Regions from separate parts of the Micromonospora sp. ATLC20 genome, predicted to be linked through region 1. Evidence: riboswitches for the same ligand, from Rfam matches in the RefSeq annotation. Region 1 holds a riboswitch; each other region holds the start of a gene.
What was found. Region 1 has a riboswitch for cyclic di-AMP ahead of AC2CHG_RS13845 (C39 family peptidase). Riboswitches for the same ligand answer to the same signal wherever they lie in the genome.
Positions count from the first base shown of each region.

Region 2: it holds a riboswitch for cyclic di-AMP, as region 1 does, so the genes downstream of both, AC2CHG_RS15090 (LysM peptidoglycan-binding domain-containing protein) here and AC2CHG_RS13845 (C39 family peptidase) in region 1, are expected to answer to the same signal.
Region 3: it holds a riboswitch for cyclic di-AMP, as region 1 does, so the genes downstream of both, AC2CHG_RS10415 (C40 family peptidase) here and AC2CHG_RS13845 (C39 family peptidase) in region 1, are expected to answer to the same signal.

Region 1 covers NZ_JBXUOV010000052.1:314-3,518, forward strand. The annotation lists gene AC2CHG_RS13840 (hypothetical protein) at 1-652, shown strand, start outside; cyclic di-AMP (ydaO/yuaA leader) riboswitch at 960-1,102, shown strand; gene AC2CHG_RS13845 (C39 family peptidase) at 1,296-2,150, shown strand; gene AC2CHG_RS13850 (alpha/beta fold hydrolase) at 2,403-3,149, shown strand; gene AC2CHG_RS13855 (CDP-glycerol glycerophosphotransferase family protein) at 3,187-3,205, opposite strand, start outside.
Region 2 covers NZ_JBXUOV010000060.1:16,850-20,054, reverse strand. The annotation lists gene AC2CHG_RS15100 (M4 family metallopeptidase) at 1-370, shown strand, start outside; gene AC2CHG_RS15095 (YbaB/EbfC family nucleoid-associated protein) at 506-955, opposite strand; gene AC2CHG_RS15090 (LysM peptidoglycan-binding domain-containing protein) at 1,141-1,785, opposite strand; cyclic di-AMP (ydaO/yuaA leader) riboswitch at 1,784-1,929, opposite strand; gene AC2CHG_RS15085 (LLM class flavin-dependent oxidoreductase) at 2,101-3,205, shown strand, end outside.
Region 3 covers NZ_JBXUOV010000033.1:27,541-30,745, forward strand. The annotation lists gene AC2CHG_RS10405 (pyridoxamine 5'-phosphate oxidase family protein) at 1-78, opposite strand, end outside; gene dcd (dCTP deaminase) at 157-735, shown strand; gene AC2CHG_RS10415 (C40 family peptidase) at 808-1,842, opposite strand; cyclic di-AMP (ydaO/yuaA leader) riboswitch at 1,856-1,990, opposite strand; gene AC2CHG_RS10420 (N-acetylmuramoyl-L-alanine amidase) at 2,229-3,205, shown strand, end outside.

The sequences.
Region 1 (3,205 bases):
CGAACGCGACCCCGTGCCGGAGGCCGCCCCCGAACCGGCCGACGCCGACGCCGCCCGCCACGACGACCTGATCCGGTACGCCGAGGAGGTGGCGGTGGCCGCAGCCGGAGCCGCCCAGACGGCCCGTCGCCGCCGGGAGCGGTGGCTGGCCGCGCAGGACGAGGCGGACCGGGCCTGGACCGCGTACGACGAGGCGGACGCCGCCGCCCGCCGCTTCGCCGGTGCCGCCGCGCTGCCCGCCCCGCGCACGCCGCGCACCCCTGCCGAGTACGCGGCCCGGGAGCGCTGGCTGCACCACGCCGCCATGACGGCGCACTGGCGGGGCGACCTGACCGCCCGTCAGCTCGCCGACGTGCTGGCGCGCCGCAACGGGTGGGATCCGCGCCGGCACCCGGCCGAGCAGGAGATCATGCTGGCCCGTACCGTCCGGGACGGGCGCCGGGCCGGATGGGAGAGCGCCGCCGCGCGGGAGCGGTCGGCCTGGCGGGACGCCGAACTGGCCGCCGAGGCCGCCCGGACGCTCGCCGCCGAGGCGTACGCGGCCACTGCGGCGCTGCGGCCCGCCCCGGCGTACCGGAGCGCGACGGCGAGCGCCGTGCCGGTGGCCGCGACGGTCCGTAACGCCCGCTGGCGCCCGGCCCGGGTCGGCTGAGGTCTCGTCTCGACCGAATCGTTACCCGGAATGTGGTGAGCCCGGTCACCCGGGCCGTCGAAACGGGCGCCGGGCGCAGAACGGGTCATCGAGTCCCGCGATTGCCGGTCGGGTGCTCGCCGTCTGTCCGCTTTCCGCCGCCGGGCGCCGTCGAAACTGCTTGTCCCATTGAGCGAAGTCAGTAACCGGGTGTTCCGAAATCCGTTACCGCGGATCACGTTTACGCAGGTGGGAGCGCTTGGCAGGGGACATACCCACCGGTAGTGTCGGCGCGTCCGATGCGGTAATCGATCGCCGACGGCGACGCCGCGCCGACCCGCCTAATCGTGTTCCACGAACCGGGGACCCATGAGCACCATCGGGGTGAATCCGCGGGCCGACGGCCTGCGGTAGGGCGTACTTCCCGCCCGAATCCGTCAGCTAACCCGGTCGGCGGCCACGGAAGGAGTAACCCCTCTTGCCCACCCCTCGATCGTCCCCCCGCCTCCACGGCGAAGCGGTGCCCGCGCGCGCCTGACGCGCGACCGGCAACCGCCCCCTGGGCGCCCGGCATCACGGGCGTTCCCGATCCCCCGGCCATCCGGCCCCGCCAGCACGTGTGAGTTCCTCCGCGTGCCGGGCCGGTGTGTGCCGCTCACGCCCCGTGGAGGATTTTGTGAAGCACCACCTGAAGCGTCAGCTGCGACGGATCGTCACCGAACGCCCGTACCAGATCATCGCCGGATCGGCCGCCGCGCTCGTGCTGGCCGCCGGTGCCGGAACCGTCGCCACCGCCGGTGACGACGCCCCGGTCCAGGAGAACACCGCCGCGGTCGCCGACCTCGGCTCCGCCCGTCTCGGCGAGCAGCCCGCCAGCCGCAGCGAGGCCCGCATCGCCGTGCCGCAGGCGTCGTCCAGTGCCTCCGCCTCGCCCAGCGCGTCGCCGAGCGCCTCCCCGTCCGCGAAGGCCGCTGCCGATCCGGACACCACGCCCAAGGCCAAGCCGAAGCCGCCGTCGAGCAAGTCGCTCGACTACGACTACCAGGCGCAGATCAACTACTTCTACTGCGGCCCGGCCGCGGTGCGCAACGCGCTCAGCGCCGCCGGCATCGAGCGCAGCCAGGACGCGCTCGCCGGCCCCCTCGGCACCACCGAGATGGGCACCAACTCGGCCGAGGACACCACCCGGGTGCTCAACCAGCAGGTCAAGGGCAACCCGTACCGGACCCGCATGATTCCCGGCACTGCCACCCCGGCCCAGATGGACCGCCTCCAGGCCGATGTGGTCGAGGCGATCAGCAACGGCCGCGGGGTCGTCGCGAACGTCGCCGGTACGGCCACCGACACCAACGGCGGCTGGCACTCGTTCCCGGGCGGCCACTACGTCGCCGTGGTCGGCTACAAGGACGACGGCCGGACCGTGCGGATCGCCGACTCGGCCGACCCGTCGCTGCCGTCGTACTGGGTCACCACGATCGACCTGGCGCACTGGATCGCCAGCCGCGGCTACTCCGCCTGACCGTCCCGCACACCCGAAGGCCGGCACCCCACCCGGGGCGCCGGCCTTCCTCGTCCCGCCCCCGCCCTCACGCCGTCTTGGCGCGCCGATCTTGGACTTGTGGCACCCAGTATGCCCGGCTCGCCCGCTATGGAAGGTGCCACAACTCCAAGATCGAGGGTGAGTGCGGAGTGTGGGTGGCCGGAGCCGCGGCGAGGGGTTCGGCGGGGTTCGGTCTCGCGTGTCCGGGGCGGGCGGTGGCAGACTGCGCCAATGGGCGATGCGACGGGGAAGCGGCACCTGATTCTCCTGCACGGCATGGGTGCCACCGGCGAGGTGTGGCTGCCCTGGGCGCCGCTGCTGGAGCGCCGCTGGCCCGGCCGCTGGCTCGCCCCCGACCTGGCCGGTCACGGCTGGTCGCCGCCGCTGCCCGGCTACTCGTTCGAGGCCCTGGCCCAGCGCGTGGTGGACGGGCTCGGGCCGGTGCGGCTCGGCCCCGACGACCGGCTGGTGCTGCTCGGGCACTCGCTCGGCGGGGTGGTGGCGCTGGCGCTCGCGGCCCGGCAGCGCGGGCTTCCGGTCGACGCGGTGGTCGGGCTCGGCATCAAGGCGGTCTGGTCTCCGGCCGAGCTGGCGAAGTCGGCGGAACTGGCCGCCCGGCCGGTCACCTGGTTCGCCACCCGTGACGAGGCGGCCCGGCGCTACCTGCGGGTATCAGGGCTCGCCGGGCTGTTCGCCCCGGACCACCCGGTGGTGGACGCGGGACTGCGGCGGGAGGACGGCCGCTGGCGGCTCGCGATGGACCCGGCCGCGTTCGCGGTCGGGGAGCCCCGGCTGCCGGTGCTGCTGGCGGCCACCGGTGTGCCGGTGCTGCTGGCCCGCGGCGAGGCGGACCCGATGGTGACCGACGCGCAGCTCAAGGAACTGGGCGTGCCGGTGGCGACGCTGCCCGGGCTGGGCCACAACGCGCACGTCGAGGACCCGGAGGCGGTGCTCGCCCTGCTCGACCCGTACCTCTGAACGGGCGAGCCGGCCCGCGACGGGCCGGCTCGCGCTTCTAGCCGGCCGCGCGTGGC
Region 2 (3,205 bases), on a different contig from region 1:
CGACAGCGGCCAGGCCGCGCACGGCGGCTCGTACAAGGCGTGGCTGGACGGGTACGGCTCGTCGCACACCGACACGCTCAGCCAGTCGGTGACGATCCCGGCCGGATGCCGGGCGACGTTGAGCTTCTGGCTGCACATCGACAGCGCGGAGTCGACCACCAGCACCGCGTACGACAAGCTCACCGTCAAGGCGGGCAGCACCACGCTGGCCACGTACTCAAACCTGAACAAGGCCACCGGCTACGTGCAGCGGTCCTTCGACGTCTCGTCGCTGGCGGGCACCACGGCGACCATCTCGTTCAGCGGCGTGGAGGACAGCTCGTTGCAGACGTCCTTCGTCGTCGACGACACCGCGGTCACCCTGAGCTGACCGTGGCGTAGCGCGGCCGGTCGTCGTCCTCCCGGCGGCCGGCCGCCTCGTCGTGTCAGGCCGGTGCCGCGTCGCGCGTGGTCGGCGCCGCGTGCGGGTGCGGCGCCTCGTCGTGCCGGGGCGTGTGCGGTCGGGTCAGACCGCGCGCCCGGCCCGGGAACCAGCGCCGCGGTCGCGGTGGATCCGCGCGGCCGCCTCGTGCATCGCGCGGCCGAACAGCTCGGCCTGGTCGCCCATGCTGCCGAGCCGGGCGGCGAGCGCGTCGGCGTCGGCCCGGGCCGACGCGCTGACCCGGTCGTCCAGCTCGGACAACGCGGCGTTGGCGGCGGTCACGAGGTGTCCGCAGAGGACGTCGAGGGGCTCGCCGGCCAGCTCCGGGTCGATCGTCACGGAATCGAGCCGGCCACCCTGGACGGCGACCGCGCGGACCCGGCCGCCGGCTGCAGTGCCCTCGGCGAGCAGCAGGTCGCCCGGCTCGCCGTCGGCGTGTGCCGAGGCCCGGGAGCGCATCGCGGTGAGCGCCTGCTGCGTGCGGGTCAGCAGCTCGTCGATGCTCGCGGCCGCCGAGAACGGGTCGTTGGTCATATCCGCGCTTTCTTCACGTCTTAGCCGAGCATGCGTGACCCTAGCAACCGGCTCCGACGAATCGCCGTCACCGGCCGGTCCGGGTCGCGTCCCGGCGCCGCGAGCAGGCCGGACACCGGCCACGCGGCGTGTCGCGGACGGCCGGGCGCCCGGCCGGGGCGAACCGGCCGGGCGCTCGGACGAGGTCAGCGCAGGCGCAGCTGCTGACCGGGGAAGATCAGGCCCGGGTCGTCGCCGACCACTGCACGGTTGCGCTCGTGCAGGGCACGCCAGCCGCCGTCGACGCGCTGCGCCACGGCGATCTCCGACAGCGTGTCCCCGCGCCGGACCACGTACGTCCCGGCGCCGGACGACGGCCGCGGCGCCGCCTTCGTCGTGGCGCGTTCCGGCGCGGCCTTCGTCGCGGCGGCCCGCTTCGGCGCCGCCTTCCTCGGTGCCGCCTTCGTGGTGGCCCGCTCGGACCGGGTCGCCGTGCTGGCCGAGCCGCCCTTCTTGCCGCAGACCGGCCACGCGCCGATGCCCTGGCCGCGCAGCACCTTCTCCGCGACGGCGATCTGCTCGGACCGGCTGGCCAGGTCGGCGCGCGCGGCGTACTTCTGGCCGCCGTAGCCGTTCCAGGTGGTGCGGGAGAACTGGAGCCCGCCGTAGTAGCCGTTACCGGTGTTGATCTTCCAGTTGCCGCCTGACTCGCAGCGCGCGACCGCGTCCCAGTTGACGCCCGCGCTGGCCGGAGCGGCCGGGCCGAAGAGGGTAGCGGCGCCGACGGCGGCGCCGGCCAGGACCGCTCCGAGAGCGGTACGGCGGCTTCGGGCTGAGTATTCAGTTGCCATGTGGATTCCTCCACGCCGACGAGGTGAGCTGTCGGGTTCGGGCCGAGGAGCCCGGCCGCCGGTGGCGGCTTCACCCCGAGGTGACGATGCACCGTGGAACGTGTGGTTCCCCCGCTCCCGCACGAGGTTCGGTTACCGGGGCCGGCGGCGGGATTTGGCGTTTCCGGCCTGCGGTGTCCGCGTCTGCGAACGAAACCGACGCTAGGAGCGATTTGTGACGATCGTCTACTTCTTGTGACGCTCTTCACCCGGCCGGGCGACCGGCGGCGGCGCTACGGTGGCAGGGCCAGGCAAGATCACGGGAGGGCTTGACGGATGACCGATCACGGACACGAGCTGACCTTCGGCGGCTTCATCACCCCCGCCGCCGGGCAGCCCGACCAGGTGGTGGCGCTGGCCCGGCTCTGCGAGCAGGTCGGGCTGGACCTGCTCACGTTCCAGGACCACCCGTACCAGCCGGGCTTCCTGGACACCTGGACGCTGATGTCCTACGTGGCCGCCGCGACCGAACGTATCCGCCTGGCCGGAAACGTCCTCAACCTGCCGTTGCGCCAGCCGGTGGTGCTGGCCCGCAGCGTCGCCAGCCTGGACCTGCTCACCGGCGGCCGGGTCGAGCTGGGACTCGGTGCGGGCGCGTTCTGGGACGCGATCGAGGCGGCGGGCGGGCGACGCCTGTCCCCCGGCGCCGCCGTCGAGGCCCTCGACGAGGCGATCCGGGTGATCCGCGAGGTCTGGGAGACCGACCGTCGCGGCATGATCCGCGTCGACGGCGAGCACTACCGGGTGGTCGGCGCCAAGCGCGGTCCGGCGCCCGCGCACCCGGTGGGCATCTGGGTCGGCGCGTACAAGCCGCGCATGCTGCGCCTGGTCGGGCGCGCCGCGGACGGCTGGCTGCCGTCCCTGTCGTATCTGCCGAAGGGCCCCGACGAGCTGCCCGCCCTGAACGCGCTCGTCGACGAGGGCGCTCAGGCCGCCGGGCGCGACCCGGCCGCGATCCGCCGCATGCTCAACGTGACCGGCACGTTCGCCCGCTCGTCGGCCGGTTTCCTGGCCGGGCCGCCGGAGCAGTGGGTGGAGGAGCTGGCCGGGCTCACCCTGGAGCACGGCATCACCACGTTCATCCTCGGCAGCGACGAGCCGCGCGCGATCCAGATCTTCGGCCAGGAGGTCGCGCCCGCCGTGCGGGAGCTGGTCGCCGCCGAGCGCACCGCGCCCGCCGGCGGAACCCGCACGGCCGCCGACGAGCAGACCGCCGCCGCCGGCCCGAGCACGCTCGGCGTCACCCCCACCCCCGACCCGGGGGTACGCCTGAGCGCGCGCCGCCCCTGGGACGAGTCCACCCGCCCGAGCGCCCCGCCGCCGCCGGCCGGGCGCGTCTACCCGGCCCGCGGACAGGCCGCCGGGCAGCATCTGGTGGACG
Region 3 (3,205 bases), on a different contig from region 1:
CCCGTACTGCTGCATCAGGAGGCGGATCTCGTCGGCGAGGCGGGGCTCGTCGGCGGCGAATTCGGACCAGGAAGCCATGTGGACACTCTATCGAACACGTGTACGAAGATGTAGTGCGACACGCAGGTCACCCGTACCGGTCGCTATGGTGTTCCGATGCTGCTCTCCGACCGCGACCTGATCTCCGAGATCAAGGCCGGCACGCTCGCGCTGGAGCCCTTCGAGCCCACGCTGGTGCAGCCGTCGAGCATCGACGTACGCCTGGACCGGCTGTTCCGGGTCTTCAACAACCACCTCTACACACACATCGACCCGTCGGTGCAGCAGGACGACCTGACGTCGATGGTGGAGGTGCCGGAGGGGCAGCCGTTCGTGCTGCACCCGGGCGAGTTCGTGCTCGCCTCCACGCTTGAGGTGATCTCGCTGGGTGACCAGCTCGCCGGCCGGCTGGAGGGCAAGTCGAGCCTGGGGCGGCTGGGGCTGCTGACCCACTCGACAGCAGGTTTCATCGACCCCGGCTTCTCCGGCCACGTCACGCTGGAGCTGTCGAACGTGGCGAACCTGCCGATCACGCTCTGGCCGGGCATGAAGATCGGGCAGCTCTGCATCTTCCGGCTCTCCTCGCCGGCCGAGCACCCGTACGGCTCGGCCGTCTACGGCTCGCGTTACCAGGGGCAGCGCGGTCCGACGCCGAGCCGGTCCTGGCAGAGCTGGCGCACCTGGCCGACGCGCTGACGGCACCCGCAGTTGTTAATAGGGGCCCCCTCCTCTACCGGAGGCGTTAAGAGGGGGGCCCTTCCTTACACCTCAGCCGGGACGGCCGTAGCTGTTGATGTCGCCGTCGTCGACCCGCTTCATGGTGATCGGCTTGCCGGACTGGGAGGCGTGTACCACCCAGCCGTCGCCCACGTACATCGCCACGTGGTGCAGGTCGCCGTAGTAGAAGACGAGGTCACCGGCGCGCAGCTCGGCCCGGCTGATCCGCTTCGTCACGCCGTGCTGCTGGCGTGCGCTGTGCGGCAGCGAGACGCCGCCCTTGGCCCAAGCCGCCATGGTGAGGCCCGAGCAGTCGAAGTGGTCCGGCCCGGCCGCGCCCCAGACGTAGATCTTGCCGATCTGGGCGCAGGCGAACTTGACCGCCGCACCGGCCGGGCCGCCGGGGTAGCCGGCCGGGCACGGCGCCGGGCGCAGCGGGCCGCCGCCGCCCTTGCCGTACACCTTGAGCCGCAGCTTCTCCAACTTGGCGATCTCGGCGTCGATCTGCTTCTTCTTCGCCGCGAGCTGGGCCTCGGTACGCGCCAGCCCGGCGATCATCTCGTCCAGCGGCTTCTTCTTCGCCGCCAGCTCGTCGCGCAGCGCGGCGACGGAGCGCACCTGCTCGTGCTGGCGGTGCGCGAAGCGGTCGAGCAGTTCCAGGCCGGTGACCAGGTCACCGGGTGAGCGGCTGCCCAGCAGCGCGTTCACTGTGGAGAGGTTGTCGCCCTTGTAGGCGTCGGCGGCGAGCCCGCCGACCTGACCGAGTGCGGCGTCCACCCGGGCCTGGAGGGGTGCGATCTGCCGGCCGAGCACGTCGGCCTGCTTGCGCCGCGCGGCGAGCTGCTCGCGTACGGCGTTCACCTGTTCGATGACCGGTTCGAGCTTGTTCCAGTCGCGGTCGATCTGGGCCTCGATCTCGGCGACCGAGGGTTCGGCGTGTGCCGCCGTGGCGCCGCCGGTCAGGACGACTGCGGTGCCGACGAGGGCGGCGAGGGCTGTGGTGAAGCGGGACCAGCGGGTACGCGGCACAGCCGTGGACCGGTCGACCGACCGGCTCGACGACGGCCGCGGGGCATGGAGTGCCACCGGGCGTCCGTACTCCTTCTTCCGTACCGCCTACCGGGTTAGCTGACGGATTCGGGCGGGAAGGGAGCCGCCCTACCGCATCGCTGCGGATTCACCCCAGGTACCTGGTTCCCCGGCTCGCCCGGAGGCGACTCGGCGGTGTCGGACCGTCACCGACCGGGTTGGACGGTGAGACGTGCGGCCGACGATTCACCAGAGTAGGGACCACCGTTATCGATCCGCAACTTCCAGCGGCGTGACACTCCGTACGCGATGACGGGCCGCACCCAGGTCGGAGGTGAAATTTTCTTTCAAGGCTGATTACTCACTGGAAAGGTATTGACCCCCGTGGGTGTGCGGAGTGAGGGTGGAGACGCAGTGACCCCCATCCCTGTCCAGGAGGTTCGATGCACCTCTCCGCCCCGCCGTCGGGCAGACGGATACTGCTCGCCGCCGCAGTGGCGACAGCCACCGCGCTGGCGACGACCGGCCCGGTGACCGCCGCGCCGGACACGTCCGCGCCCGCGAGCGACAGGCAACAACAATACGCCGCCGCGGCGGCCGAGTACGGCGTGCCGCAGAACGTGCTGCTCGGCGTCTCCTATCTGGAGTCCCGCTGGGACACCCACCCCGGGCAGCCGAGCACCAGCGGCGGCTACGGCCCGATGCACCTGACCGACGCCGCGCACATCCTCGCCATGCCGGGCAGCGCCCACGTCGACGAGGACGAGGACCCGCGCGGCGACGACTCCCGGCCGCTGAAGCTCGACCCGGCCACCGCCGCCGCGCCGGAGCGGGAGACCCCGCTGCCGCCCGCCTCGCTCCAGACGCTCGACGCCGCCGCCGCGCTCACCGGGCTCGACGCGGGCACGCTGCGCACCGACCCGGCCGCGAACATCCGCGGTGGCGCGGCGCTGCTGGCGTCGTACCAGAAGGCTCTGGGCGGGCCGGTCGGCGCCGGCACCGACCCGGCGGCCTGGTACGCCGCGGTGGCCCGGTACTCCGGCGCGGACACCTCGGACGCCGCGGCGGCCTTCGCCGACGAGGTCTACGACCAGCTCGGCCAGGGCGCCAGCCGGACCACCGACGACGGCCAGCGGGTCACGCTCGCCGCCACCGCCGCGACGCCGGACCGTTCCCGGCTGGCCCGCCTCGGCCTGCGCAACGCCGAGCGGCCGGACGGGCTGGAGTGCCCGGTGCGGCTGGCCTGCGAGTGGATCCCCGCGCCGTACGAGCAGCTCAGCGACGACCCGGGCGACTACGGCAACCACGACCTGGGCGACCGGCCGAAGCAGCAGAAGATCGAGTACATCGTCATCCACGACACCGAGGGCTACTTCGGCCCGAGCGTCGACCTGGTGAAGCGGGCCGACTACCTGGGCTG